Regions from separate parts of the Streptomyces spiramyceticus genome, predicted to be linked through region 2. Evidence: riboswitches for the same ligand, from Rfam matches in the RefSeq annotation. Region 2 holds a riboswitch; each other region holds the start of a gene.

Region 1 (9,799 bases), on a different contig from region 2:
AGCAGTCGGCCGACGACTACGCCTGCCAGACCGACGGCATGATCGGCCTCGGCTGCGGAGCCCGGTCGTACACCTCCGCGCTCCACTACTCCTTCGACTACGCCGTCGACATGCGCGAAATACGGTCGATCATCGACGACTACACCACCACCGAGGACTTCTCCCGTGCCGAGGTCGGCCGGTACGTCGACGGCGACGAGGCACGCCGCCGCCACCTGCTCCAGTCGCTCCTGCAGGCAGACGGAATGCCCCTGGCCGAGTACGCCGACCGGTTCGGCGCCGCGCCTGCCGACGACTTCCCCGCCGAGCTCGACCGCTTCGCGGCGCGCGGCTGGCTCGACGACACGGCAGACCCCGGCCTGCTTCGCCTGTCCCCCGAGGGCCTCGCGCATTCCGACGCGCTCGGCCCCGAGCTCTTCTCCCACTCCGTACGGGCCGCCATGGCCGCGTACGAACTGAAATGAGCCCGCCATGGACCTGACAATTCTCTACCGCGGCCCGCTCGCCTCCTGCGACTACGACTGTCCGTACTGCCCCTTCGCCAAGCGCCGCGACAGCCCAGGGCAGTTGCGCGCCGACCGCGCCGCGCTGGAGCGTTTCACCGCCTGGGCCGCCGCGCAGACCGGCGACCGCCTCTCAGTGCTCTTCACCCCCTGGGGCGAGGGCCTGGTCCGCTCCTGGTACCGCCAGGCGCTCACCGAGCTGTCCCGGCTGCCGCACATCGCGCGCGTCGCCATCCAGACGAACCTCAGCTGCCGCACCGACTGGCTCGCACAGGCCGACCTCGACACGCTCGCGCTGTGGTGCACCTACCATCCGGGCCAGACCCCGTACGACCGCTTCCTCGCCAAGTGCCGCGAGCTGACGGCGATGGGCGCGCGCTTCAGCGTCGGTGTCGTCGGCTTCCCCGAGCACCTCGACGAGGCGCGACGGCTGCGCGCCGCCCTCCCCGACGAGGTGTATCTCTGGGTCAACGCGGCCGAGGGCCGCACCTATACGGACGAGGAAGCCGGCCGCTGGACCGCCCTGGACCCCCTCTTCCCGTACAGCCGCCACCCGCACCGCTCGGCCGGACTGCCCTGCCGTACGGGCGAGTCGGTGATCTCGGTGGACGGCGACGGCACGGTGCGCCGCTGCCACTTCGTCCGCTCAGAGCTCGGCAATCTCTACGACGGCTCGTACCGGCAGGCGCTGGGCCCGCGCGCATGCCCCCTCGCCGTCTGCGACTGTCACATCGGCTATGTCCACCTGGAGACGCTGCCGTTGTACGACGCCTTCGCGGGCGGCGTCCTCGAACGCATACCCGTCGGGCATTCAGAGCGGCAGCAGGTCGGGCCTCTTCGCCTCGACGTGATCGCCTGACGACTCGCCGCGCAGCCGCCGCCCGATCCACGGCACCAGGTGCTCGCGCGCCCACTGGATGTTGTCCTTGCGCGCCTCCAGCGTGCCGCGCGGTGCCTGCGGCGGCCATGCCTGGTCCGGGTCGGCCGGCACGTCGAGCCCGAGCACCTGTGCCGCGCGCAGCGCGACGCGTGTGTGCCCCTCGGGCGAGAGGTGCAGCCGGTCCCCGTCCCAAGCGCGCCTGTCCTGAACGGACTTGAGCGACCACAGGTCGAGCACCGGGCAGTCGTAGCGGTCGGCGACGGCCCGTACGTGCGCCGTGTACGTCGCGATCTTGCCCCGCAGATGGCGCAGGACGGGCACGCCCCGCGTGTCGAAGCCGGTGGTCACCATGACGGTGCCCACGGCGTTGGTGAGGTCGGCCACGGCCCGCTCGAAGCGCTCGGCGACGTCGTCGGGGTCGCTGCCGGGCCGGAGGATGTCGTTGCCTCCCGCGCAGAAACTCACCAGATCGGGGGCCAGTTCCCGGGCGCGCGGGACCTGTTCCTCCACGATCTGGTCGAGGAGGCGGCCGCGCACGGCGAGGTTGGCATAGCGGAACGTGTGCTCGGGGACGCGGTCGTCGAGGAGTACGGCCAGCCTGTCGGCCCAGCCGATGAACGCACCGTCGGGTCCGGGGTCGCCGACTCCTTCGGTGAAGCTGTCGCCGATCGCCGCGTACGACCCGATGGTGCCTGCACTGAATGATCTCGAATCGTCTGCCACGTCGATACATCCTTCACTGGCGCAAGTGACCTACGCCACCGTAGGGAGGGGTTGACGCGGCGTGAGATAAGACACCGGTCAAGATTCGCCCAATCCGGAATACGCCGAAAACGCACGTACGCCCCTTTCCTTCCGCCAATTGCGGCGGAGGGAAAGGGGCGTACGGAGAGGATTCCGCAGTGGCGGGGTGCGTCAGATGGAGACGCCGTTGCCGCGCAGGTAGGCCAGCGGGTCGACGTCCGAGCCGTAGCCCGGGCCGGTCCGGATCTCGAAGTGCAGGTGCGGGCCGGTGGAGTTGCCCGTGCTGCCGGAGAGACCGATCTGGATGCCGCCGCCGACGCGCTGGCCGGACGAGACGGCCAGCGAGGACAGGTGGGCGTACTGCGAGTACCGGCCGTCGTCGTGCTTGATGACGACCTCGTTGCCGTACGCACCGCCCCATCCGGCGGAGACGACGGTGCCGGAGCTGACGGCCTTGACCGGCGTGCCGCTCGACGCGGCGAAGTCGACGCCCGTGTGGTAGCCGCTGGACCAGCTGCCACCGGCGGCGCGGTACGGCGTGGTGACGCCCGCGGGGACCGGGGCGGAGAAGCCGGAGCCGGTGACGGTGCTGGTCTCGGGCTTGGCCGCCGCCTTGGCCTGCGGCTTGGCCTCGGGCTTGACCTCGGCCTTGGCCTGGGGGGCGGCGGGGGCCTCGGCCGGCGCCTTGGCGCCGATGGTGAGCTTCATGCCCGGAAGGATGAACGAGGGGTTGCCGCCGACGACCTCACGGTTGTCGGCGTACAGCTTCTGCCAGCCGCCGCGCACGTTCTCCCGGTCGGCGATCTTCGACAGATAGTCGCCGGAGACGACGGAGTAGGTCTTCGTGCCGGTCTTCTTCGCAGCTGCCTGCGCGGCCTTCTTGGTGACCTTCTCCGCAGCCTTCTGCGTCACGGGCGAGGAGGCGGCGGCCGGGGCGGCCTTCTCCGCGGCATTCGCGCCGGTGGCGGCAATGAGCGGGAGTGCGAGTGCGGCTCCGCCCGTGCCCGCGGCGACAAAACCGCGAGTGATCGAGTTCGACCTCGGGCGGCGGTGCTTACCCTTTGCAGGCATGGCGAATTCCTCTCCGTCGCCTACGAGGTGAGCTGTCGGGTTCGGGCTGGAGATGCCCGGCCGCGCTCTCGCGCGACTTCACCCCGAGCCGGTCCGGACCGGCGTGCAGATCCGGATGAACGGCGTACTTACCTGGGTCCCCCGCTCCTGCCACGCTTGAGTGAGTGAGTGAGTGCGGTTGCCGGGCGGTGGCAGGATTAGGCGGTCCACCCGGATTGACGGTGACCGTAAGCCGACAGGACGCCCGCGGACAAGCCACTCCATTCACTCAGGCATTGCCCTGCGGGAATTCACCATGAAATTCCCGTCACACTCTGTGGATTACGGATCTCGGACCCCCGCCCAGGACCAGGCATTTCCGTTCGGCGCCTCGCCACGCACCGTCACAAATATGATCCTGCTCACCAGCGGACCCGCCATTCCCTTTACCAGCAAGGGGAGTTATGCCTAATTGCCCGAATTAGTTCGAACTGCAGAACAACATCCCGAACTGCTACGTATCTCCCGATTCGCGCACCCGCCGCAACCGAAAGACCGCAGCATCCAGATCACCGCGCAGCGCCGTGCGCAGACCCCGGTGGAGCAGTACGGCCCCGCGGTGCACGGCCGACGTGTCCAGGCATGCGTATGCCGCCGCCGGGTCGAGCCCGCGCAGCCGCAGCGGCGGCTGCTGCTCGCCGTAATGCTGGGCCTGGAGCCAGGCGAAGACGACGATGTCGTCCCCGTGCGTGTACTGGACGGCGCTCAGGCCGCCGTCCGGCGGACGGAGCCGGTGCATCTCGCCGTGCTGCACGACCGGCCTGATCTCCTTGTAGAGATCCACCCACTCGCGCGCCTCGGCGATCTCGCACTCACCCCACTCGGTCAGATCGCCGCCGATGCCGAGCACGCCCGCCATCGCGCTCACGAAGCGGAAGCGCAGCGAGCTGACCCGCCCATTGAGCTGGGTGTTCGGGCTGTCGGTGACCCATGCGGCCATCGCGCGCGCCGGGTGCAGCTGGCTGAAGCCGTGCTGGATGGCGAGCCGGTCCAGCGGGTCGGTGTTGTCGGAGGTCCACACCTGGTCGGTACGGGAGAGAATCCCGAGGTCGATCCGCCCGCCGCCGCCCGAGCAGGACTCGAAGGCGATGGTGGGGTGCGCGGCCCGCAGCCGGTCGAGCAGCCCGTACAGGGCGTGCACGTGCGCGGTCCACAGCTTCTGCGGATACGGTTCGCCCGGCCAGCCCGCGTCGGTGAAACAGCGGTTGAAGTCCCACTTCACATAGTCGACCGGCGCGGCCGACAGGAGACCGTCGAGCTGGTCCCAGAGGTACGCCTGGACGTCGTCACGGGCGAGATTGAGAACGAGCTGGTTACGGAACTCCGTGCGGGTGCGCCCCGGGTGGTGCTGCACCCAGTCGGGGTGCGCCCGGTACAGATCGCTGTCGGCATTGACCATCTCGGGCTCGACCCAGATCCCGAACTGCATACCGAGACCGTGCACTTCGTCGGCCAGCGGCCCCAGCCCGCCGGGGAATCGGTCGCGGTTCGGCGTCCAGTCGCCGAGCCCGGCCCGGTCGCTGACCCGCGCGCCGAACCACGCGTCGTCCACCACGAACAGCTCGACGCCGATGTCCGCGGCCCGTCGCGCGAGGGTGCGCTGCTGCTGCTCGGAGATGTCGAAGCCCGTCGCTTCCCAGGAGTTGTAGAGGACGGGCCGCAGCCGGTCCGCGTCCGGGACGACGTGCGCGAGCTGCCACGCGTGCCAGGCCCGGCTCGCCCCGCCGAACCCGCCCTCGCTCCACAGCCCGGCGAAGACGGGTGTGGTGTACGTTCCGCCGGGCGCCAGCCGCAGGAGACCCGAATCGTCGTGACCGGCCCCGCCGGTGATCTGCACGGTGCCGTCGGGAAGCTGCTGTACGGCGATGCGCCACGACCCGGACCAGCCGAGCGAGCACCCGTACACCTCACCGCTCTCCTCCGTGGCCCCCTGCGCGTCGAGCGCCACCCACGGCAGGTGCTGGTGCCCCGTGTGGCCGCGCCGGCTGCCCAGGACCTTCTCGCCGGGGGTGAGCTCGGACCGTACGAGCCGGGACTCGGCCGCCCACCGCCCGTGCAGCTGGCTCAGCCGCCACCGCTCGCGCAGAGGCAGCGTCCAGGCCGCGGCGTCGGCCCGCAGCAGCTCCAGGTCGGGGGCGTCCGCCGGGCCCTCGTGCGTGACGGTGGCCCACCGCTCGACGACGTCGGAGTCCTCGCGCATCCGGTAATGAAGAGTGAGGCCCAGGTGGTGCACGGGGTCGGCGAAGGACAGCCGCAGCTCGTCGCCCGCCACGGTGGAGTCGGTGCGGCGCCACTCGGTGCCGCGTACCGCGGGCGTACGTACGGACAGGGCGGGGCGTACGAAACGGGGCCCGCCCTCGACCGGATACTCCTCGCGCCCGTCGAGCTGCGACTCGAACGGCCAGTAAGGAGGCGGGGGTTCGGCTGCGAGGGATTCCGCGTCGGCGAGGGAGATCCGCGGCCCCCAGTGCAGGTGCACGAGCTCGTCGCGGTCGGTGAGATGCAGCGCGTAGCTGCCTGCCGCCCCCGAGAGCAGCCAGGTACGACCGCTGCCACCAGTCTCGATCATCCAAGCCCCCCAGATCCGAACAGGTCCAAACATTTTGGTTCGCCCGACGTCCCTGGGGCAACGCCTGTGCAGGGACAGCCGAGATGGTTGCCTCACGAACCAATGTCGTATCGTCAAAAGGCGCCGAAGTCGGCGAGCAACGCCGACGGCAGACCCTTCAGGAGCCACCGTGACACAGCAGCTGCCGCAGGTCCCGTCGACAGAGCCCGAGCTTTCGGGAGTGCGCAACTTCCGTGACGTGGGCGGACTGCCGACCGTGGACGGGCGTCGGGTGCGGTACGGGGTGCTCTTCCGCAGCGGTCACCTGGCGCACGCGACCGACTCCGACGCGGCTTTCCTGGGCTCGCTCGGCCTCCACACGATCTTCGACTTCCGCAATGCGGCGGACCAGAAGCTGGAGGGCCCGGACGTCGAGCTGCCCGGCGTGCGCAATGTCAATCTGCCGCTGACCGACCCGGCCGACGGCGCCGAATTCTGGAAGATGGTCCGCGACGGCGACCTCGACGAGCTGCGGTCGATCCTCTCCGACGGCAAGGCCGCGGACCGGATGTCCGCGACGTACCGCTTGATCATGAAGGAGCGTACGGAGGAGCACAGCCGAGTACTGCACGCACTCGCCGAGGACAGCGTCCCCGCACTGATGCACTGCGCGGCGGGCAAGGACCGGGCGGGGCTTTCGATCGCGGTGACGCTGCTGGCTGTCGGTGTGGATCGCGAGGCGATCGAGGCGGACTACCTCAAGTCGAACGACCCGCACCGCCGCTACAAGGTGCGCCGCAGCGACAACTCCCCCGTCGGGATGTCACCCGAGGTCATGGCACTGCTCAGCCCGCTCTTCGAGGCGCGCGCCGAGTACCTGGCCGCCGCCTTCGAGACCATCGACGAGACCTGGGGCAGCACCGACCGCTACCTCGCCGAGGGCCTGAAGATCACGGCCGAGACGCGTGAGCGGCTGCGGCTGCGCCTGCTCGACGAGAGCTGAGACGCCGACTGAGCCGAGACGCGAGCTGAGCAGGCGAAAAGACGGGGTCAGCGCTCGGCGCCGAGCGTGAAGAGCAGGTAGACGAAGGCCGCGAAGAGGTGCCCGGCGACGACGTAGACCGGACCCGCACCAGGTCGCCCTGCGCGCCGTACGGCACACGCACCCGCAGGGCCTGCATGGCGCGGCCCGCCCGCCGGCCCGGTGGTACGTCCAGCCGCCGGCCTCCCGCGCCTCGGTCTGGGCAGGCCCCTTATCGGTTGCCGACCGCCTGCTTCATCAGTGTCTTGCCGAAGTCCCACATCAGACCGCCGCCGCTGTGCGCCTCGTCCATCACGGCAGTGAACGCCTCGATGAAGCGGTCCACCTCCTTCACCCCCACCGTCAGCGGCGGAATCAGCTTGATCACCTCCAGGTGGTCGCCGGAAACCTGGGTGAGGATGCGGTGCTTGCGGAGCAGCGGTACGACGATCATCTGCGCGAAGAGACCCTTGCGGGCGGCCTGGAGCATGGTCCAGCGGCTGCGCAGCTTCAGCGAGCCGGGCCGGCCGAACTCGATGCCGATCATGAGGCCACGCCCTCGTACATCGTGCAGCAGCTCGTAGCGGCCCATGAGTGCCGTGAGCCGCTCACGCAGCAGATCGCCGGTGAGCCGGGCGTTCGCGACGATCTCCTCGTCCTCCATCACCGAGAGGACGGCGAGGCCTGCCGCCATGGCCTGGGCATTGGAGCCGAAGCTGGCCGAGTGGACCAGCACGCGGTCCATCGACGAGTACACCTTCTTGAAGATCCAGTCCTTGCCCAGGGTCGCGCCCACCGGCACGTATCCGCCGGACAGCGCCTTGGCGACGCACAGCAGATCCGGCTCGACACCCTCCTCGTGCTGGTACGCGTAGAAGTCACCGGTCCTGCCCAGGCCGGTCTGGACCTCGTCGGCGATCAGCAGCGCCTTGTGGCGGTGGAGGAGGTCCTGGGCGGCGCGCAGGAAGCCGGGCGGGGATTCGTGCACGCCCTTGCCCTGGATGGGTTCGACGACGAAGCCGGCCACGTCGCCCCGTTTCAGCTCCCGCTCCAGGGCGTCCAGGTCGCCGAGTGCGATCGGGGTGTCGGGCAGCAGCGGCGCGAAGCCGTCGCGGAAGCCGTTCTCTCCGTTGACCGACAGCGAGCCGGCGGTGAGGCCGTGGAAGGCGTGGGCGCAGTACAGGATCCTGGGTTTCCCGGTCGCGTACCTGGCGAACTTCAGCGCGGTCTCGACGGCTTCCGTACCGCTGTTGCCGAAGAACACCCGGTCCAGGTGCGGACTATGGGTGAGCAGTTTCTCGGCGAGGAGTCCGGGCAGCGGCTGGCAGTCGAAGCGGGTCAGGTCGGCCAGCGAGGCGTCGAGTACGTCGTGCAGCGCCTTGCGTACGACGGGGTGGTGGCGGCCGAGTCCCATGACGCCGAAGCCGGCGAGCATGTCGAGGTAGTCGTTGCCTTCCGTGTCCCAGAAGTAGGCGCCCTCGGCGCGCTCGTAGACCTTGTCGAAGCCGATGGTGCGCAGCATGCGCGGCAGCTGGTGGTTCAGGTGTCTGGCATGCAGTTCGTAGCGCTCGGCTCCGCGCTCGGCGAAGAGCGTCGCCAGATCGAAGCCTTCCGGCTCGTCGTCCTTCATTCCCCGGTCTCCTTCGCCAGCACCTGTGGGACTTCTTGAGCTGCCAGGGCGGCGGTGATCCGCCCCGCGATCTCGACGGGGGTGAGCCCGATGTCGGCCAGTACCTCGCCGCGCTTGGCGTGCGCGAGGAATTGCCCGGGGATGCCGTACGTCCTCAGTGGTACGTCGATTCCGGCGTCGCGCAGCGCCTGTCCCACGGCCGAACCGACGCCGCCGGCACGGCTGTTGTCCTCGACGACCGCGACGAGGCGGTGCAGTTCGGCGAGGGGGGCGAGCTGCTCGTCGACGGGCTTGACCCACCGGGGGTCGACGACGGTGCAGGTGATGCCGCGCTCTGCCAGCAGGTCGGCTGCCTGGAGGCAGACGGGCGCGAGTGCGCCGACGGAGACCAGGAGCACGTCGGGCTCTTCGGGCTCGTCGGCCCGGTACAGCACGTCCATGCCGCCCACCTGGCTGATCGCCGGGATCTCGGGGCCCACCGACTCCTTGGGGAAGCGCAGGACCGTCGGCGCGTCGTCGACGTCGACAGCTTCGCGCAGCTGGGCGCGCAGCTGGCCGGCGTCACGCGGCGCGGCGATGCGCAGGCCGGGTACGACCTGGAGGATCGACATGTCCCACATGCCGTTGTGCGACGGGCCGTCGACGCCGGTGACGCCGGCCCGGTCGAGGACGAAGGTCACGCCGCACTTGTGCAGCGACACGTCCATCAGCAGCTGGTCGAAGGCGCGGTTGAGGAAGGTGGCGTAGATGGCGACGACGGGGTGGAGGCCGCCGGTGGCGAGTCCGGCGGCGGACACCGCGGCGTGCTGCTCGGCGATCCCGACGTCCCAGATCCGCTCGGGGAACGCCTCGGCGAACTTCGTCAGCCCCACCGGGTGCAGCATGGCTGCCGTGATGCCGACGACGTCCGGCCGCTCGGCCCCGATCTTCGCGATCTCGTCGCCGAACACCGAGGTCCAGGACGGGCCGTTGGACGGTGCGAGGGGCTCGCAGGTCAGCGGGTCCATCACTCCGACCGTGTGGAACCGGTCGGCCTCGTCCTGCTCGGCGGCGGCGTAACCGCGCCCCTTCTCGGTCAAGCAGTGCACAAGCACCGGACCGTGGAAGCGTTTGGCGCGGCTCAGTGCCGACTCGACGGCGGCGATGTCGTGGCCGTCGATCGGCCCGACGTACTTGAGCCCGAGGTCCTCGAACATGCCCTGCGGGGCGAAGGCGTCCTTGAAGCCCTTCTTCGCGCCGTGCAGCGACTCGTACAGCGGCTGCCCGATGACGGGCGTGTGCTGAAGCACCTCCTTGCCCCAGGCGAGGAACCGCTCGTACCCGTCGGTCGTACGGAGCGTGGCGAGGTGGTTGGCGAGCCCGC
Region 2 (9,799 bases):
AAAGGCCGGTCGAGCTTGTTGCGCAGATGGCGGATGTAGACCTCGACGATGTTCGGGTCGCCCTCGAAGTCGTCGTCCCACACGTGCGCAAGAATCTCCCGCTTGGACACCGTCTCGCCGCGCCTGCGCAGCAGGAACTCCAGCAACGCCAGCTCCCGTGCGGTCAGCTCGACCCGTACGCCGTCGCGGGAGACCTCCTTGGCCGCCGGATCCAGTCGCAGCCCCCCGGCGCTGAGCACGGCGGGCCGCTGGTGCGGGTCGCGGCGCAGGAGCGCACGCAGCCGGGCGAGCAGTACGGCGTACGAGAAGGGCTTGGTCAGGTAGTCGTCGGCGCCGGCGTCGAGGCCCTCGACCTCGTCCCACTCGCCCTCCTTGGCGGTGAGCATCAGGATCGGCGTCCAGTTGCCCTCGGCGCGCAGGGCGGCGCAGACGCGGTAGCCGTTCAGGCCCGGCAGCATGATGTCGAGGACGATCGCGTCGTACGCGGTCTCGCGCGCCCGCCACAGGCCGTCCGTACCGTTGAGTTCGACGTCGACGGCGAAGCCCTCCGCCTCCAGGCCGTTGCGCAGCCCTTCGGCGAAGCGCTCCTCGTCCTCGACGACCAGAACCCGCATGCGGCGATTGTGACCCGGGCCACCTGAACGGGGGCTGAACGCGCCCGTGTGTCGGGCCCGGACCGCAGGTGGTCGGCGGTGCTCCACCAATGGCGTAGAGTTGTGTTTACCGACGCGGGGTGGAGCAGCTCGGTAGCTCGCTGGGCTCATAACCCAGAGGTCGCAGGTTCAAATCCTGTCCCCGCTACTGAAGAAGTAGTGATCAAGGCCCGGACTCTTTGAGTCCGGGCCTTTTTCGTGTCCGCGCTTTCTCCCTTGACCTTTACGCAACGTCAAGATTTAGCGTGTGAGTCATGGAGTGGTCGATCCAGGACATCGCACGCAAAGCCGGAACCACCAGCCGCACCTTGCGCCACTACGGCGACCTGGGACTGCTGGCGCCCAGCCGGGTCGGGAGCAATGGATACCGCTATTACGACCAGGAGGCGCTCGTACGGCTGCAGCGCATTCTGCTGCTGCGTGAGCTGGGGCTCGGGCTGCCCGCCATCGCGGAGGTGCTCGACGGCCAGCGGGATACAGCCGGCGCCCTGCGCACGCATCTGGCGCTGCTGGAGCAGGAACGGGAGCGCATTGGGCGACAGATCGCCTCCGTGCGGACCACTCTGCGGAAAACCGAGGAAGGGGAAGAGCTCATGGCCGAGGAAGTATTCGACGGGTTCGATCACACGCAGTACGAGCAGGAGGTGACCGAGCGCTGGGGGCGTGACGCGTACGAGAAGGGTGACCGCTGGTGGCGGTCGCTCAGCGCCGAGGAGAAAAAGGCGTTCCAGGACAAGCAGATCCGGATCGGCGAGGACTTCGCCCGGGCGCTGAAGGAGGGCAAGGCCGTCGCCGGTGACGAGGTGCAGGACATCGTGCGGCGGCAGGTCGAGTGGCTGTCGGTGACGGTCACGCCGTCCAGGTCGTACGTCCTCGGGCTCGGCGAGATGTACGTCGCCGACCCCCGCTTCACCGCGACGTACGACCGGCACGGCGAGGGCACGGCCGTCTTCGTCCGGGATGCGATGAAGGTGTACGCCGAGCGGCACCTCACCGACTGACGCCCCGAAGCGTCCCCAAGGCCCATCGCGTCCCCCCGTCCTCCGTCCCCTGTCCCCCTGTCCCCCTGTCCCCCTGTCCCCGCGTCCCCCGATCGGCCGACACCGGTTGGCCGTGCGGCGCGGCTGCGGCCAGCCTGAGTGGGGCGCGGTACCGTCCGCACCCGGGTGCGGACTGGGCAGGAGACCACAGGTGGGGAACCAAGACGGAGGCGGCAGCCGTGTCGTGCGCACGACACGGATGTTCGTCCGGGCACTGCCCGCGCTGCTGATCGTCGGCGGGTGCATCTTCGACCTCGCGACTCCGCCCAACTTCACCGCGTCGCCGCTCTTCGCCGCCGCCCCGCTGATCGCCGCACCCTTCTTCACCCTCCACGGCACGTTGCTGACCGGCGCCGTCGTGGCCGCTGTCGTCGCGGCCCTGCACCTCCACAACGGCACCGCGACGCAGGTCGAGGCCGTCACCGAGTTCGTCACCGTCATCACCGTGGCCGCCTTGGCGGTCGTCATCAACCGTGTCGTACGCCGCAGCGGCCGGCAGCTCGCGTCCGCGCGCGAGATCGCGGAGGCCGCCCAGCGCGCAGTGATCCCCATCCCCGCCGACCGCATCGCCGGGCTCATGGTCGCGGCGCGGTACGAGGCCGCGCGGGCGGACGCCTTCATCGGCGGCGACCTCTTCGCCGTACAGGACACCCCCAGCGGGGTGCGTCTCGTGGTGGGCGACGTACGCGGCAAGGGGCTCGGCGCGGTGGAGGCGGTGGCGATCGTCGTCGGGGCGTTCCGGGAGGCCGCCGAGCAGGAGGGCTCGCTCGAAGAGGTCGCGCGGCGGCTGGAGCGGGCGCTGGAGCGGGAGGGCGCGCGGCGGGACGGGCTGGATGCCTTCGAGGGGTTCACCACCGCCGTCCTCGCCGAGATCCCGCACGGCGAGGGCATCGTACGGCTGGTCAACCGAGGCCATCCGGAGCCGCTGCTGCTGTACGCCGACGGGGGCCTCCAGCCCATCGAGCCCACCGAGACCGCGCTGCCGCTGGGCATGGGGCTGGGGGACTGGCCGGACCGGGCGCAGGAGTACGCGTTCCCCGCCGGGGCCACGCTGCTGCTCTATACGGACGGCCTTTCGGAGGCCAGGAACGCGGCGGGCGTCTTCTACGATCCGGCCGCCCGGCTGCGCGGGCGCCTTTTCCCGGGCCCCGGCGACCTGCTCGACGCGATCATCGACGACGTACGGCTGCACACGGGGGGCGGGGCCACGGACGACATGGCCCTGCTGGCGGTCGGGCGGCCCGCGGAGGGGCAGCAGGACCGCCGCAGGACGGTGGACATCATCAAGCGGGTCCACCGAGCCAGTGCAGGCCCACCAGTCGGATTAGCCAACCGTAGTGATCCCGTGGCAGAGTGTGACATGCATGCCCGGCGCCCAGGCGACGTCAGGCACCCTCCCCGGTCAGGACCTGTGTGCCTGATCGGCCAGCGTCCGGAGGGACGTGCCACGCGGGCCGACGGCTTCGTCCATCGGCACCAGGGCACGAAGGCGATTGGCTTCACTGGGTCTCATCCCGGTGCTCTGATCCCGTGCAACCCACGGGATCCCTAAGCCAATCAGAGACGCTCTGCCCGTGCGGTGCCGTAAAGGCGACCGCGCGCTCGTCGACGGCGGGGGCGCTCCGTGCGGCCCGGCCAGATCAGTGACCGGAGCCAGCGGACGTCCTCCTCGTCGGTGGTGTCCAGCGGGTTGAGGTCGATGCCTGCGCGCCAGGCGACCTCGGGGAGTGCGGCGGGCAGGGGCACGGGGCCTTCTGTGCGGCAGTCGAGGGTGACGGGCGAACTGCCCAGTTGCTCGCCGCCGTTGTAGCGGTAGGCGTAGCGGTCGGGATGCAGGCACAGGCCGGCCGAAGCGCCGACCTCGATCAGGGCGAGCGGCTGGGGGAGCGTGGCGAGGGCGGGGAGCAGGGTGGCGCAGCGCGCGGGCTCATGTTGCCGGGGGGCAGGGCGGCGATGCGGGCGCAGAGGTCCTGGTCCTCGCTGATGCGGGCGGTGAGTTCGGCGTATACGGGAGATACCCCTCGTGCCTGCTCCACGGAGAACTCGCGGTAGCGGTCGGCCACGGATTGCGTGCTGCTGACAACCATGTCCCGAAACCTAGCTTCGCGACGCTGGGTAATCGCAAGACACCCCTCCGCATAACAATTGACGAACCGTCATGGGGCGGATGTTTTCTGAGGGGCGGTCAACTCGCCCGATTGTGGTCAGTTGTGTCCTGATTGGTGCGGGCCAATGCCGTTAACGATCACCGGGAACAGCTTGGAAACGGACCCCCCTGTCTATTAACGTTCGATAACGCAGCGCGGTCGTCCCAGTCGTCGCAAGAGACGACACCGTGCGCACGCGCCGAATTCCGCAAGGGAACCGGGGAACCATTCCTTGGGGTGAATCGGGCCGGCCTTCGTACGTCTCGTACGTACGGAGAGGCTCGTAGGAGACCTTCCTGCTCCGAACCCGTCAGCTAACCCGGTAGGCGAGAAGGAAGGAAAGGAGCACGCCTCCGTGGCGTCAAACAGGCCTGCCCCCGAAGCCACCCTGCCCCCTTACGGGGTGCCGAACGACACCGATGCTTTCGGCGCCGGGGAGGGGACCTGGGAAGAGTGGAACCCCACCGCCGAGTCCGTCCGGCCCGTACGCGGCCGTCACCGCGTCGCCAAGCAGCGCGGCGGAATCGGCCGTAGCTCGACCGTTCTCGGCGTCGGCGTCATCGCCGCTGTCGGCGCGGGCGGCATCGCGACCGCGCAGGACAAGCCGCGGGTTTCGATCTCCCTTCCCGACGCGATAGCCGACTCACTGCCCGACGCCGAGTCCCTTCCCGGCGTCGGCTCCCTCATGTCCGACGACTCGGACACCACCGACCTGGCCACCGCGGGTGAAGCGGTCGTGGCCGCGGCCCCGCTCACCAGCGCCGGCGTCACCACCGCAGACGCGCAGCAGGGCACCACCGACGCGGGCGAGGCACTGCGCGCCCGCATCCTCCAGCAGGCCGAGCAGCAGCAGGACGCGGCCGACGCCGAGGCGAAGGAGGCCGCCGAGAGGGAGGCCGCCGAGAAGGCCGCCGCCGAGGCCGCCAAGCAGCAGAGCGCCGCGGAGGACAAGGCCGCCGAGGAGAAGCGCGAGGCGGAGGCGAAGGCCGCGGAGGAGAAGCGCAAGGCCGAGGAGGCCGCGGCGGCCAAGGCCGAGGAGGAGCGCCTCGCCAAGCTCGCCGCGAGCTACGCCATGCCGCTCTCCTCGTACACGATCAGCTCGACCTTCGGCCAGGCCGGTTCGATGTGGTCCTCCGGCTACCACACGGGCCTCGACTTCGCCGCCCCGACGGGCACGCCGCTCAAGGCCGTGCACGGCGGCACCGTCAAGTCGGCCGGCTGGTCCGGCTCGTACGGCTACCACACGGTGATCGAGCTGGAGGACGGCACGGAGGTCTCGTACAGCCACCAGTCCTCGATCGGCGTCAGCGTCGGCCAGAAGGTCTCCACCGGCGAGGTCATCGGCCGCGTGGGCGCCACCGGCAATGTCACCGGCGCGCACCTGCACCTCGAAGTGCACACGCCCGGTGGCGACGGCATCGACCCGGCGGCCTGGCTGCGCGGCAAGGGCCTCAGCGTCTAGCCGTTTCCACATAGCCGCTTCCACATAGCCGTTTCCACAGTCCCCGGCAGCCTCGGCGCACACCCCCCGACGCCAAGGCTGCCGGTCTGTGCTGTTCATCTGCTGCTGTGCGTCTGCTGCTTGCGTCCTGTGCGTCTACTGCTGGCGGTACGGGTTGTACGCCGTGTAGTCCCGGTAGGGCGCGGGGTGCGGCGGCCACGGCGGCAGCATGCGCACTCTGCCCGTCGCCCGCGCCGCGTACTCCAGGGCGGGCCCGGCCACATCCCTGCGCTGCCACAGATGGTGCAGCAGCTCCTGCTCGCGGGCCGCGAAGTCCGGACCCACGGTGCCCCGGTGTGCCCGGTGGCGCAAGAAGGCCAGGGACGTCGCGAACGCCTCGTACTCGGCCACCGCACGAGCCGCTGCCCGGCCGCCGGGCGTGCGTCCGGCCGCGTTGCGCGCCAGCGAGCGGGCCCGCATGGAGGAGAGGGCGAGCGGCTCGGTGGCGGCCAGCCAGCCGGCGGCGGCGTACGCGGGCAGCTCGGCGGATATGGTGCGCAGCTCGCGCTGGCGCGTCCACACCACCAGCCAGGTCAGCAGCGCGAAGGCGGGGACCATGAAGAGGGCGTACACCGCGTAGAAGCTGTACGGACCGAAGGCCGCCGAGCCGTTCCACAGGGCGTGCACACCCATCGCGAACGCCAGGCCGAGCAGCGGCAGCGCGACACGGCGCACCCGCCCCCAGCGCGGTGGCGCGAGCGCGGCGATGCCGAAGCCGATGCCCGTGCACACCGTGAACAGCGGGTGCGCGAACGGCGACATCACGATGCGTACGAAAAAGGTCGCCGCGGTCACGGACGCGAGGCCGGAGGCGCCCGCGACCTGGTCCTCACCGAAGGCGTTGCCCAGATAGAGGATGTTCTCGGTGAACGCGAAGCCGGTCGCGGTGAAACCGGCGACGACCACGCCGTCGACGATCCCGGTGAACTCCCGTCTGCGGAAGACGAAGATCAGCAGCACGGCCGCCGCCTTCGCGCTCTCCTCGACGACCGGCGCTATCACCGTCGCGCCGAGAGTGTCGGCGCTCGTCGGGTCGGCGGTGGCCGTGGCTATCCAGCGGGTGGCGAAACTGTTCGCGATGATCGCGACGAGGGCGGCGGCGAACGCGCCCCAGGCGAAGGCGAATATCAGATTCCGCCAGGGGCCCGGCTCCACCCGGTCCAGCCAGCGGAACGCCGCGGTCAGCAGCGGCACCGGCAGCACCGCCAGACCGAGGCCGACAAGGAAGCCGTGGGTGCCGGTCTCGTCCCGGACGATCGCGAGGATCACCAGCGCGCAGAGCGCGAGCAGCGTGATCACCGCCCCCGCGCGCACCGCCTTGCTGCGCCACCATGCGCGGCGCGGCTTGTAGCGCCAGTGCGCACGCGGAGGTACGGCGGGGAACTGCGGCTGCTGCTCACAGTCCGGGACCGCCGGATCCTGCCGTGGGTGCGGAGGCGACTCGTACACCCAATGACCCTAGCGAGGGCCACTGACACTGGCGAAGGGGTTACCTACTCAGTGACTTGTCAGTGAAGTGCTCAGTCAGCTACTTACGGCGGAACAACAGGTCGTGCACCACATGGCCCTTGTCGAGGCCCTGGCCCTCGAAGCGGGTCAGCGGCCGGAACTCGGGCCGGGGCGCGTAGCCGCCGTCCGGCACGGTGTTCTCGAAGTCGGGGTGCGCGGTGAGCACTTCCAGCATCTGCTCGGCGTACGGCTCCCAGTCGGTCGCACAGTGCACGGTCGCGCCGGGCGCGAGGCGGGGCGCGGCGAGGGTCAGGAAGTCGGGCTGGATGAGGCGCCGCTTGTGGTGGCGCTTCTTCGGCCAGGGGTCGGGGAAGTAGACGCGCAGCCCGGCGAGGGAGGCGGGCGGGAGCATCTCGCGGATCAGGATGATCGCGTCGCCGTTCGCCACCCGGATGTTGGTGAGCCCGTTGCGCTCCGCGAGCCCGAGGAGGTTGCCCTGGCCGGGAGTGTGGACGTCGACGGCGAGGATGCCGGTGCGGGGGTCTTCGGCGGCCATCTGCACGGTGGCCTCGCCCATCCCGAACCCGATCTCCAGGACGACGGGGAGGCCGCGGCCGCCGAAGAGCTCGTCGAGGTCGAGGACGCGCTGCCCGTCGATGTCGAGACCCCACTGGGGCCACAGCCGCTCCAGGGCGTCGGCCTGCCCCGTGGTCACCCGGCTGCGCCGCGGCTGGAAACTGCGGATCCGCCGCTCGTGGTGAGACCCGGCGGGGTCGGGCGCGGGCCCGCCGGGGAAGCGGGGCTCGCCCTTCGCGCGGTGGAAGGGGGAGACGGCGGTGGTGGTGGCGACGGCGGGGCGGACGCTGGAGGACTCAGACACAATGCCCCGATTCTACGGCGAGGTGGCTGCGCCGCGTCGCGGGATCTATTCCCTACTCCGCCCCTTCCCGCTGTGACACTTTGCGGCTGCCGCGTGGGGGTCCGGGGGGCCGGGGGTCCGGGGCTCGCCCCCTTACGCGGCGGAGCCGCAAATGTCACAGCCGGGAAGGGGGTGGGGAGGGGTCGCCGCCGGCGTCCCGCACCGGCGTCCCGCACCGGCGTCCCGCACCGGCGTCCCGCACCGGCGTCCCGCACCGGCGTCCCGCACCGGCGTCCCGCACCGCAACAGCCACCGCGCCCCGCGCACCCGCGCCCCGCGCCACCGCCCCCCCACTACACCGCCCCCAACACCCCCAGCGCCCGCCGAGCCACCTGCCTCCCGATCGGGAGTGACGCCGTCGCCGCCGGGGAAGGCGCGTTCAGGACGTGGATCGTGCGCGGTGCCTCCCGGATCAGGAAGTCGTCGACCAGCGTCCCGTCCCGCAGCACCGCCTGCGCCCGTACCCCCGCCGGGGTGGGCCGCAGGTCTGCCTCCGTCACCTCCGGCAGCAGCCGCCCCACCGCCCGCGCGAAGGCCCGCTTCGACAGCGAGCGGTGCAGCTCACCGGCGCCGTACCGCCAGTGCCGTCGGGCGATTCGCCAGGACCCCGGCCAGCCGAGCGTCCCCGCCAGCTCCCCCGGCCGGATCGCCGACCAGGCGTACCCCTCCCTGGCCAGCGCCGGCACCGCGTTCGGCCCGACGTGCACGCCACCGTCGATGCCCCGGGTGAGGTGCACCCCCAGGAAGGGGAACGCCGGATCCGGCACCGGGTAGACCAGGCCGCGCACCAGCTCCGGGCGGCCCAGCTCGTAGTACTCGCCCCGGAACGGAACGATCCGCATCCCGGGGTCGTCGCCCGCCAGCCGCGCGACCCGGTCGCAGTGCAGCCCCGCGCAGTTCACCAGAACCCGCGCCCGCACCACCGCCCTGTCCGCCGTCCGCACCGCGACGCCCCAGGGCCGCCGGTCGACGACCTCGGCCTCCGCGCCGTACCGGATCTCCGCGCCCGACGCGACCAGGTTCTCCGCGAGCTGCGCCGCGACCGCCCCGAAATCGCAGACGCCGGTCGTGGCCACCTGGATCGCGGCCAGGCCCCGCACATTCGGCTCGTACTCCGTTATCTGCGCGGGCCCGAGCTCCCGCACCGGAATGCCGTTCTCCCGCCCCCGCTGCACCAGCGCGTGCAGCCTCGGCAGCTCCGCCCGGTCTGTCGCGACGATCAGCTTGCCGGTGATCTCGTGCGCGATGCCGTGCTCGGCGCAGAACTTCACCATCTCGGCCGCGCCCCGCACCGCGTACCGCGCCTTGAGCGAGCCCGGCCGGTAGTAGATGCCGCTGTGGATGACGCCGCTGTTGCGCCCGGTCTGGTGCAGGGCGGGGCCCCGCTCCTTCTCCAGCACCACCACGCGCGTCCCGGGTGCGGCCCGCGTGATCGCATAGGCAGCCGAGAGCCCGACGATCCCGGCGCCGATCACCAGCACATCGCAGTCGTACGCCGTCGCGTTCGTCATCGCCGCTTCACCTCCCACCCCGGCCGGCCCGTGTCTTCCAGGGAGCGCCCCCTGACTCCCGATGATGCACTGACCCACTGACAACGCCTTCAAACCAAGCGCAGAACGGAACAAGAGCACGGAACCGGACCAAGCGCCCAGAACCGAACCAAGCCCGGAGGGTTACGCGGGCGCCACCAGCAGCGGCCGCGCCCGCTCCCGCAGCTCCGCCACCCGCGGCTCGTCCCCGTACGGCTCCAGCCGGTGCAGCAGGTCCCGTACGTACTCCGTCGTACGCGCCGACGAGATCCGCCCCGCCACCTCCACCGCCCGCGTACCCGCCGCGCACGCCGCGTCCAGGTTCCCGGACTCCAGTTCGGCCACGGCCGACACCACCAGGCGCAGCCCGTGCGAGCGTACGAACTCCTCCGTCGGCCGCGACAGCGCCTGCTCCGTGAAGCGCCGTACCTGCCGCGGCGCCTTCAGGTCGCGGTAGCACTCCGCCGCATCGGCCGCGAACCGGTCGTACGAGTAGAAGCCCAGCCAGGACGGGTCCGCGTCGCCCTCCCGTGCCCGCTCCAGCCACCCCTCCGCCGCCTT
Region 3 (9,799 bases), 520 kb from region 2:
GGGTCACGCGTACGCTTGCCGCCCGTGCGTACTACCGGCTCATCAACCGTCTGGTCGACGTCGAGCTCGTCGACGGCGTCGGCGACTTCCGCATGCTGTCGCGCCGCGGCGTCGACGCCGTACTCGAACTCACCGAGTACAACCGCTTCTCCAAAGGCCTGTTCGCCTGGGTCGGATTCTCCAAGGTCACCTTCGAGTACGAGAATGCCGTCCGCGAGGAGGGCGGCTCGAAATGGAGCTTCTCGAAGCTGCTCAACTACGGGCTCGACGGACTTCTCTCGTTCAATGACAAGCCACTGCGGGCCGCGCTCTATCTCGGCCTGCTGCTTCTCGCCGTCGCGATGGCGTATTCGGCGTGGATTGTCGGTGACGCCGTCGTGAACGGAGTGGAAACCCCGGGATATGTGACGCTGCTCGTCGCCCTCACGGCACTCGCCGGCGTGCAGATGATGATGATCGGTGTTGTGGGCGAATACGTCGGCCGCATCTATTACGAGGTGAAAAGGCGCCCGCACTTCCTGGTTCAGGCGACGAATGTGGAGACAGCGGCCGTCGCGACCCAGCAGCCGCAGGGCAGGGAGCTCGTCCGCCGATGATCCGCCGTCAGCTGGTCAGGTTCGCCCTCGTGGGCGTGGTGAACACCGGCACGTACTACGCCTGCTACCTGCTGCTCCTGCCCTGGCTGCCGTATGTCGCCGCGCACGTCGTGGCCTTCGCCGTCAGCATGACCGGCTCCTTCTTCCTCAACTGCCGCTTCACCTACAACACGCGCCCCACCTGGCGGAAGTTCCTGCTCTTCCCGCTCACCAACGCCGCCAACTTCGTGATCACCACGAGCGGCGTCTACCTCCTGGTGGACGTCCTGCACTTCACCAGCACGTACGCCCCCCTGATCGCCGCGTCCGCCGCGATCCCGATCACTTTCGTGGTCTCCCGCACGATCATGCTCGGCGGTCCCTCCAGGGACTCCGGGGACAGCGCATCCCCGAACGCGAACGAATCGTTGGGCGAATCAGTGGCCCGGACCACTCCGACTGCCTAACATCGATCACCGCAAGGTCGTTCGTCGCACTTTCGTTGCTATGCCGCACGATCACCGCCGGGAGGCACCCTTTGCACCGCCGCCGTCGCACCGCGCTCTCCGTCTCCGCCGCGCTCCTCGTCGCGGCACCGTTCCTCGCGGCCTGCGGCAATGAGGCGCATCCAGGAGCGGCGGCCGTCGTGGGCGGCGGTCGTATCGAGGTGGCTGCGCTCCAGGACCAGGTCAAGGACGTACGCCAGGCCCAGCAGTCCTCCCCGCAGGCCGCCCAGCTGGTCGGCTCGACCGGGCAGCTCGGCCGCGCCAAGCTCTACGACCTGATCGTCGACCGGATCGTGCAGCGGGCCGCCGACGATGCCGGTGTGAGCGTGAGCCGCAAGGAGATCCAGACCGCGAAGGCGGACGCGGTGCGGCAGGCGGGCGGCGAGGAGCAGCTCGCCGCGATGTATCTCCAGCAGCGCGGCGTCGCCCCGGACCAGATCGACAACGCCATCCGCAGGGACGTCCTGGTCGGCAAGCTCGCGGCGGCGATCGGCGCGACGAACACCCCCGCCGGCCAGAAGAAGGTGAACGAGGCGTTCATCGCGGCGTCGAAGGCACTGCGCATCGACGTGAACCCGCGCTACGGCACCTGGGACGACGAGAAGATGCAGCTCGGCGACTACAAGGCCCCGTGGATCACGCAGGTCACCAAGGAGGCGGCCGCCCCCGAGGGCGTGTAGCGGCGTTGTCACAGGGGCGAGGTACGTTCGAGAGGTGACCAGCGAAGCCTCCGCACCCGCACCCGCCGACCCCGGCCGCATCGTCCTCCTCACCGCCAGCCACCGCGTCGCGCCCGGCCTGCTGTCCTGGCCCGCCTGGCAGACGCTGCGGGCCGCCGACCAGGTGCTGTGCGCCGACGCGGGCCACCCGCAGCTGCCGTACCTGCGCGAGGCGGGCATCACCGTCGAGCACGCGGCCCCGACCGCGCAGGAGCTGCTCGACGCGTGCGAGGGCGACCGCACCGTCGTCGTCATCCCCTCGGGCGAGGGCGACAAGGCCCTGACCGACGGCCTCGCCAGGCTGGCCGGGTCCGGTCGCGTCCAGATGCCCGACCTGGAGCTGCTCCCCGGCTCGTACGACCTGCCGGGCGCGCGCCTGCTCGACCTGATCCAGGTCATGGACCGCATCCGCCTCGAATGCCCGTGGTCGTCGCAGCAGACCCACAAGGGCCTCGCGAAGTACGGCATCGAGGAGGCGTACGAACTCGTCGAGGCCATCGAGGACGGCGACCGCGACGAACTCCGCGAGGAGCTCGGCGACGTACTCCTCCAAGTCGTCTTCCACGCGCGCATCGCGCAGGAGGACGAGGACGAGCCGTTCTCGATCGACGACGTCGCAGGCACGATCGTCGAGAAGCTGATCCACCGCCACCCGCACGTCTTCGGCGACGAGAAGGCCGAGACGCCAGAGGAGGTCAAGGAGCACTGGCTCCGCACGAAGGCGGCCGAAAAGCAGCGCGACTCACTGACCGACGGCGTCCCCCTGGGCCAGCCGGGCCTGGCCCTGGCGGCAAAACTGGCCTCCCGCGTACGAACGGCAGGCCTGGAAGTCCCACTCCCGACGGGCGAAGGCATCGGCTACGAACTGCTGGCCCTGGCGGTACGGGCAGAGGCGGCCGGTGTAGACCCGGAGGCGGCACTGCGAGCAGCGGGCAGGACATACCGCGACGCGATCCGCGCAACGGAGGCGGCGGGGCGGCGGTAGGCGCGGGTCCGGCGCGGAGCCCCTCACGCGGCGGCAGCCGCAAAATGTCACAGCTGGAACGGGAGCGCAGGGGACGGCCCAGCGCACCCGGCACCGCCCGCAGCTAGTGTCGACGCATGCCCGACCAGCACGCCTCCGGCCCCACTCCCGCGCTCTTCACCTGGGAGTTCGCCACCGACCCCTACCCCGCGTACGCCTGGCTGCGCGAGCACTCGCCCGTGCACCGGACCACACTGCCCAGCGGGGTCGACGCATGGCTGGTGACGCGGTACGGGGATGCCCGGCAGGCGCTGGCCGACCAGCGGCTTTCCAAGGATCCGGCGCACCACGCCGGGTCCGCGCACGCCAAGCGCAGGACCGGCATTCCGGGTGAGCGCAAGGCCGAGCTCATGACGCATCTGCTGAACATCGACCCGCCCGACCACACCCGGCTGCGGCGGCTGGTGTCGAAGGCCTTCACGCCACGCACGGTCGCCGAGTTCGCACCGCGCGTGCAAGAGCTGACAGACCAGCTGATCGACGGCTTCGCGCAGAAGGGGAGCGCCGACCTCATCCACGAGTTCGCCTTCCCGCTCCCCATCTATGCCATTTGCGACCTTCTCGGCGTACCGCGCGAGGACCAGGACGACTTCCGCGACTGGGCCGGGATGATGATTCGGCATGGAGGCGGTCCGCGCGGTGGCGTTGCCCGTTCGGTGAAAAAGATGCGCAACTACCTCGCCGAACTCATCCACCGCAAAAGGGAAGAACCGGGCGACGACCTCATCTCGGGCCTCATCCGCGCCAGCGACCACGGCGAGCACCTCACCGAGAACGAAGCCGCCGCGATGGCCTTCATCCTGCTCTTCGCCGGCTTCGAGACGACGGTCAATCTGATCGGAAATGGTGTGTACGCGCTCCTGCGCAACCCGGAGCAGCGCGAGCGGCTCCAGCGCGCACTCGCCGAGGGGGATACGCAGCTGCTCGCCACCGGAGTCGAGGAACTCCTGCGCTACGACGGGCCGGTGGAGCTCGCGACATGGCGGTACGCCACCGAGCCGTTGACCCTCGGCGGCCAGGACATCGCGGCCGGCGACCCCGTACTCGTCGTGCTCGCCGCCGCCGACCGGGACCCCGAGCGCTTCCGCGATCCGGACATGCTCGACCTCTCGCGCCGCGACAACCCGCACCTGGGGTACGGGCACGGCATCCATTACTGCCTCGGTGCACCGTTGGCCCGGCTGGAAGGGCAGGCGGCGATCGCGACGCTGCTTCGACGCCTTCCCGATCTGCGACTTGCGGTGGAACATGACGATTTGCGGTGGCGTGGGGGCCTCATTATGCGCGGACTGCGCACGCTTCCTGTGGAGTTCGACGCCGGAAAAATTTGACGGTACGTCAAGTATGAGACCTTCACGTGATCTCTGCTGCATCGACTTGTGACAAGCGTTCGAGTACGGCTACGTTCACCGTCAACCTCAGCCGTCACTCGAAAGGCAACCGCATGCGCTCCGGGAACGGTCGACACCGACGCCCGCGTCAGGCCCCAGCTCTCGTCGTCGCGGCAGGCGTCGCCGGATCGGCCATCGCCATCCCGCTCCTCGGCGCGACCGGCGCGAACGCTGCCGAGGCCACGACCTGGGACCGGGTCGCCGAGTGCGAGAGCGGAGGCATGTGGAGTGCCGACCTCGGCAACGGCTACTACGGCGGACTGCAGTTCTCGCAGGAGGCCTGGGAGAGCAACGGCGGTACGGCGTACGCGCCGCGCGCCGACCTCGCCAGCCGCTCCCAGCAGATCCAGATAGCGGAGAAGGTCCTGGCCGACCAGGGGCCGAAGGCGTGGCCCAGCTGCGCGACGATCTCCGGCCTGGTGGAGGGTGACGACACCCCGCCGGGCGTCGGCACGCCCGCCGAGCCGACGCCGTCGGAGGCTCCGGATAGCCCGGACACTTCGGAACGGTCCGAGCCCCTTGAGGACATCGTGGGCTCCGACTCCGAGGCCGACAGGACAAAGAAGGCCGACGAGGCCGACAAGGCCGACGTGAGTGAGGAGCCTGCCGGGTCGGACGCCTCCGAGCCCGCCAAGGCCCCCGACGCCACCCCCGCGGACGAGACCACTCCGCCCGCCCCCGAGAAGAGCGCCCCCTCGGGCAAGCACCGCGGCGAGGAAGCCCGCGAGGAGAACCGCACCGACGCCGCAGCAGGCGATTCGGGCAACAAGCATGAATCGGGCCGCCACGCCTCCCGAGGTGACGGATCGTCACGCGATGCGGCGAACGCGGGCAGTGCGGACAAGGCACGCAATGCGGATGGCGGTGAGTACACCGTGCGAACCGGTGACAACCTCTGGGCCATCGCCGACGCGCACGACGTCCCCGGCGGCTGGCCCGCGCTCTACGAGGCCAACGAGAAGGCCATCGGGTCCGACGCGGACCTCATCCTTCCTGGCCAGCGCCTTGATCTGAGCTGAAAACAGGGGCAGTTCGGGCTGCTATGTCCGAATTGGAGCCAGTGAGACAAGGGTCTCTTTGCCTCAACTGGCGCGGTCGGTCCGGACGCTCCACCCGTTTCGCCTCTGACCTGCGTGAATGCCGGTTATGCGAAGGCAAGTAGGGGCGATTTCTCCTCGATGTGCGTCTTTGAACATCGGGGAGTCATGTGTTTACGGTCGGATCGCTCGCCACCGCGGGCCCCGTCGACCGTCACGCCGAATCCTGCCGTCGGTCGGGGGAGTAGCTGACGCGTAAAGCGCCGTAGGCAGGAGCGGGGGAACCAGGTAAGTGCCGGGCCCGGCCGTCGAAGGGCGAACGCCGAAAGGCGAACGTCGAAGGACGCACCGGAACCGGCTTGGGGTGAAGCCGCGCGACAGATCGCACCAGGTCGCGCGGCCGGGCAACTCACATGGCCCGAACCCGACAGCTCACCTCGTAGGCGTCGGTGAGGAGATGTCGCATGCTGTTTTCCAGCAAGGCCAAGCACCGTCGCCCGTCCAAGGCCGTCCGGTTCGCCGCGTTCGCCGGTATCACCGGTGTCGCCGTCGCCGCCCCGCTGATGGGTGCCACGTCCGCCTCGGCCGCCAGCGCCGGGGAGTGGGACAAGGTCGCGCAGTGCGAGTCCGGCGGCAACTGGTCCATCAACACCGGCAACGGCTACCACGGTGGCCTGCAGTTCTCGGCGTCCACCTGGGCCGCGTACGGCGGCACCGCGTACGCCGGCACCGCCGACCAGGCCTCCAAGGCGCAGCAGATCGAGATAGCCGAGAAGGTCCTGGCCGGCCAGGGCAAGGGCGCGTGGCCGAACTGCGGCGTGGGCCTGTCCGGCGCCGCGTACGACAGTGGCTCCGCCGAGCAGGCCCAGCCCGAGGCGGCCCAGCCGAAGGCCGAGCCCAAGGCCGAGCGCAGCTCCGGCGACGCCCAGGCGGCCTCCCGCGGCGAGGGCCGCAAGGCGGTGAAGAAGGGCGACGGCGAGTACAAGGTGAAGTCCGGCGACACCCTCGGCAAGATCGCCGAGGCGGAGGACGTCGAGGGCGGCTGGAAGAAGATCTTCGAGCTGAACAAGGACATCATCAGCGACGCCGACGTGATCTTCCCGGGCCAGCAGCTGCACCTCGGCTGAGCCTGACGACCCCACAAAGCTCCCCGGCCCGGCGTGTCTTCCCCCGTACGCGCCGGGCCGGGGTTTTGTCGTTACTGCCCAGTACGTCGCGACTTCCGGCCAGGAGTTTCGTACCGTCCTGGGGGTATTCGGGCGCCTTCTCGTCCCACGGGGCGGGCCATCGGCTGGCCGATGCGCCCGGGCCGGATAGGCTCTTGCCGCAAGGCCAAAGCGACCCTGCACCCAAGCGTCACATCCCAGAAGGAGATGCTCGTGCCGTCCATCGACGTCGTCGTAGCCCGGGAAATCCTGGACTCCCGAGGCAACCCCACGGTCGAGGTCGAGGTCGGCCTCGACGACGGCAGCACCGGTCGTGCTGCTGTTCCGTCCGGTGCCTCCACCGGAGCGTTCGAGGCCATTGAGCTTCGCGACGGTGACCCCGACCGCTATCAGGGCAAGGGTGTCGAGAAGGCCGTCCTCGCCGTCATCGAGCAGATCGGCCCGGAGCTCGTCGGTTACGACGCCACCGAGCAGCGCCTGATCGACCAGGCGATGTTCGACCTGGACGCCACCGAGAACAAGGCCTCCCTCGGCGCCAACGCCATCCTCGGCGTCTCGCTTGCCGTCGCGCACGCCGCCTCCGAGGCGTCCGACCTGCCGCTCTTCCGCTACCTCGGCGGCCCGAACGCGCACCTGCTGCCCGTTCCGATGATGAACATCCTCAACGGTGGGTCGCACGCCGACTCCAACGTCGACATCCAGGAGTTCATGATCGCGCCGATCGGCGCCGAGTCGTTCTCCGAGGCCCTGCGCTGGGGCACGGAGGTCTACCACACCCTCAAGTCCGTCCTGAAGACCAAGGGCCTGTCCACCGGCCTCGGCGACGAGGGCGGCTTCGCCCCGAACCTGGACTCCAACCGCGCCGCGCTCGACCTCATCCTCGAGGCCATCCAGCAGGCCGGTTACATCCCGGGCGAGCAGATCGCGCTCGCGCTCGACGTCGCCGCGTCCGAGTTCTACAAGGACGGCGCGTACGAGTTCGAGGGCAAGTCCCGCTCGGCCGCCGAGATGACGGAGTACTACGAGGAGCTCGTGGCGGCGTACCCGCTCGTCTCCATCGAGGACCCGCTCTTCGAGGACGACTGGGCCGGCTGGAAGGTCCTCACCGACAAGCTGGGCACCAAGGTCCAGATCGTCGGCGACGACCTCTTCGTCACCAACCCGGAGCGCCTGGCCCGCGGTATCGAGGAAGGCGCCGCCAACTCGCTGCTCGTCAAGGTCAACCAGATCGGTTCGCTGACCGAGACCCTGGACGCCGTCGAGCTGGCCCAGCGCAACGGCTTCAAGTGCATGATGTCGCACCGCTCCGGTGAGACCGAGGACGTCACCATCGCCGACCTCGCCGTCGCCACCAACTGCGGCCAGATCAAGACCGGCGCCCCGGCCCGCTCCGAGCGCGTCGCCAAGTACAACCAGCTGCTGCGCATCGAGGAGATCCTCGACGACGCGGCGGTGTACGCGGGCCGCAGCGCGTTCCCCCGCTTCAAGGGATAAGCGCGGCAAGGGTTAAGCACAGCAAGGGCTGAAGGCCCCAGCCTCCCTACGTCCCCGCCCACGGTCCCGTACCGTGTGCGGGGACGTACGCGCGTATAAGGGGAGGCGGGAGACATGGCCGCGAAGAACCGGGACCGGTTCTCCACTGCGACCAGGCTGAGGCTGCTCGGTGAGCAGACCGCCGCCCGCGTCTACCGGTCCCAGACCCGCCGTCAGGCCCGCCGCTCCCGGCTCACCGGCCGGGCGGCGCTGCTCGTCCTGGTGCTCTGCTCGCTCATCGTGGCGCTCGCCTATCCAATGCGGCAGTACGTGTCGCAGCGCGGTGAGATCGCCGACGAGCAGCGGAAGATGCAGGAAGCCGGCGCCCGGGTCGAGCAGCTGCGCGACGAGAAGGCCCGGCTCAAGGACGACGCGTACATCGAGCGCCTGGCCCGTGAGCACCTCCATCTCGTACGCCCCGGCGAGACGGGCTTCACGGTCTTCGACCCGGACGCGCGCGACAAGCGCCGCGACGACCAGGGCGCCGCGGACCGGCCCTGGTACTCCAACCTCTGGGACGGCGTCGACAACGCCGACCGCCCGGACCAGCAGTAGTGATCAGCAAGCAGCAAGCAGTAATCAGCACGTGGTAATCAGCAAGCCAACACAACACGAAGGCACGAACGCACGCATGGACGCCGCACCCCCGACCACCCCGCGCACCGAGCCCACCGAGGTGGACATCGCCGCGTTCAAGCTGCAGCTGGGCCGCCCGCCGCGCGGCCTGCGCGCCATCGCGCACCGCTGCCCGTGCGGACAGCCGGACGTGGTCGAGACGGCCCCGCGTCTGGAGGACGGCACGCCGTTCCCGACGCTGTACTACCTCACCTGCCCCCGCGCGGCCGGCGCCATCGGCACCCTTGAGGGCTCAGGACTGATGAAGGAGATGCAGGACCGGCTCGCCGACGACCCGGAGCTGGCCGCCGCCTACCGCGCGGCCCACGAGGACTACATCCAGCGCCGCGACGCGATCGAGGTGCTCCAGGGCTTCCCGAGCGCGGGCGGCATGCCGGACCGCGTGAAGTGCCTGCACGTCCTGGTCGGCCACTCGCTGGCGGCCGGGCCGGGGGTGAACCCGTTCGGCGACGAAGCGCTCGCGCTGCTGCCCGAGTGGTGGGCGAAGGGCCCGTGCGTGACGCCGTGCGCCGACAAGACCGGCCAGGAGGAAGACAAGTGACCCGTGTTGCCGCCATCGACTGCGGTACGAACTCCATCCGGCTGCTCGTCGCCGACGCCGACCCCGGGACGGGCGAGATCGTCGATCTCGACCGGCGCATGGAGATCGTGCGCCTCGGCCAGGACGTCGACCGCACCGGCCGCCTCGCCCCGGAGGCGCTGGAGCGTACCTTCGCCGCCTGTCGCCAGTACGCCGATGTCATCAAGGCGCACGGCGCCGAGAAGATCCGCTTCGTGGCGACCTCCGCATCGCGCGACGCCGAGAACCGCGAGGAATTCGTCCGCGGCGTCGTCGACATCCTCGGCGTCGAGCCCGAGGTGATCACCGGTGACCAGGAGGCCGAGTTCTCCTTCACCGGCGCCACCAAGGAGCTCGCGGGACGCGCCGACCTGCCCAGGCCCTACCTGGTGGTCGACATCGGCGGCGGCTCCACGGAGTTCGTCGTGGGCGACGACCACGTACGGGCCGCCCGCTCCGTCGACATCGGCTGCGTACGGATGACCGAGCGCCACCTCATGCGCGACGGCGTCGTCTCCGACCCGCCCACCCTCGGCCAGATCACGGCCATACGAGCCGACATCCGCGCCGCCCTCGACCTCGCGGAGGAGACGGTGCCGCTCCGCGAGGCGCACACCCTGGTCGGGCTCGCGGGTTCGGTGACGACCGTGGGC

The links. A riboswitch is a leader RNA that binds a small molecule or an ion and turns the genes downstream of it on or off. The one in region 2 is predicted to bind cyclic di-AMP.
Region 1: another riboswitch for cyclic di-AMP. It lies ahead of PXH83_RS28325 (LysM peptidoglycan-binding domain-containing M23 family metallopeptidase); the one in region 2 lies ahead of PXH83_RS13460 (M23 family metallopeptidase).
Region 3: another riboswitch for cyclic di-AMP. It lies ahead of PXH83_RS11155 (transglycosylase family protein); the one in region 2 lies ahead of PXH83_RS13460 (M23 family metallopeptidase).

What each region holds. Positions count from the first base shown of each region.
Region 1 is NZ_JARBAX010000002.1:1,056,147-1,065,945, reverse strand. It holds gene PXH83_RS28340 (STM4012 family radical SAM protein) at 1-464, shown strand, start outside; gene PXH83_RS28335 (STM4011 family radical SAM protein) at 472-1,362, shown strand; gene PXH83_RS28330 (SGNH/GDSL hydrolase family protein) at 1,315-2,106, opposite strand; gene PXH83_RS28325 (LysM peptidoglycan-binding domain-containing M23 family metallopeptidase) at 2,299-3,198, opposite strand; cyclic di-AMP (ydaO/yuaA leader) riboswitch at 3,201-3,371, opposite strand; gene PXH83_RS28320 (alpha-galactosidase) at 3,692-5,806, opposite strand; gene PXH83_RS28315 (tyrosine-protein phosphatase) at 5,976-6,788, shown strand; partial or broken gene PXH83_RS28310 (DUF6126 family protein) at 6,836-6,901, opposite strand; partial or broken gene PXH83_RS28305 (XRE family transcriptional regulator) at 6,910-7,022, opposite strand; gene PXH83_RS28300 (aspartate aminotransferase family protein) at 7,039-8,436, opposite strand; gene dxs (1-deoxy-D-xylulose-5-phosphate synthase) at 8,433-9,799, opposite strand, start outside.
Region 2 is NZ_JARBAX010000001.1:3,005,100-3,014,898, reverse strand. It holds gene PXH83_RS13490 (response regulator transcription factor) at 1-614, opposite strand, end outside; tRNA gene PXH83_RS13485 (tRNA-Met) at 728-801, shown strand; gene PXH83_RS13480 (MerR family transcriptional regulator) at 908-1,654, shown strand; partial or broken gene PXH83_RS13475 (PP2C family protein-serine/threonine phosphatase) at 1,827-2,984, shown strand; gene PXH83_RS13470 (DUF2332 family protein) at 3,251-3,601, opposite strand; gene PXH83_RS13465 (hypothetical protein) at 3,559-3,780, opposite strand; cyclic di-AMP (ydaO/yuaA leader) riboswitch at 4,028-4,184, shown strand; gene PXH83_RS13460 (M23 family metallopeptidase) at 4,196-5,302, shown strand; gene PXH83_RS13455 (PrsW family intramembrane metalloprotease) at 5,438-6,790, opposite strand; gene trmB (tRNA (guanosine(46)-N7)-methyltransferase TrmB) at 6,870-7,670, opposite strand; gene lhgO (L-2-hydroxyglutarate oxidase) at 8,003-9,220, opposite strand; gene PXH83_RS13440 (NsdA family TPR-like regulatory protein) at 9,383-9,799, opposite strand, start outside.
Region 3 is NZ_JARBAX010000001.1:2,489,075-2,498,873, reverse strand. It holds gene PXH83_RS11185 (glycosyltransferase family 2 protein) at 1-596, shown strand, start outside; gene PXH83_RS11180 (GtrA family protein) at 593-1,042, shown strand; gene PXH83_RS11175 (SurA N-terminal domain-containing protein) at 1,114-1,761, shown strand; gene PXH83_RS11170 (nucleoside triphosphate pyrophosphohydrolase) at 1,796-2,785, shown strand; gene PXH83_RS11165 (cytochrome P450 family protein) at 2,902-4,155, shown strand; gene PXH83_RS11160 (transglycosylase family protein) at 4,269-5,234, shown strand; cyclic di-AMP (ydaO/yuaA leader) riboswitch at 5,563-5,713, shown strand; gene PXH83_RS11155 (transglycosylase family protein) at 5,717-6,379, shown strand; gene eno (phosphopyruvate hydratase) at 6,626-7,912, shown strand; gene PXH83_RS11145 (FtsB family cell division protein) at 8,027-8,506, shown strand; gene PXH83_RS11140 (DUF501 domain-containing protein) at 8,583-9,128, shown strand; gene PXH83_RS11135 (Ppx/GppA phosphatase family protein) at 9,125-9,799, shown strand, end outside.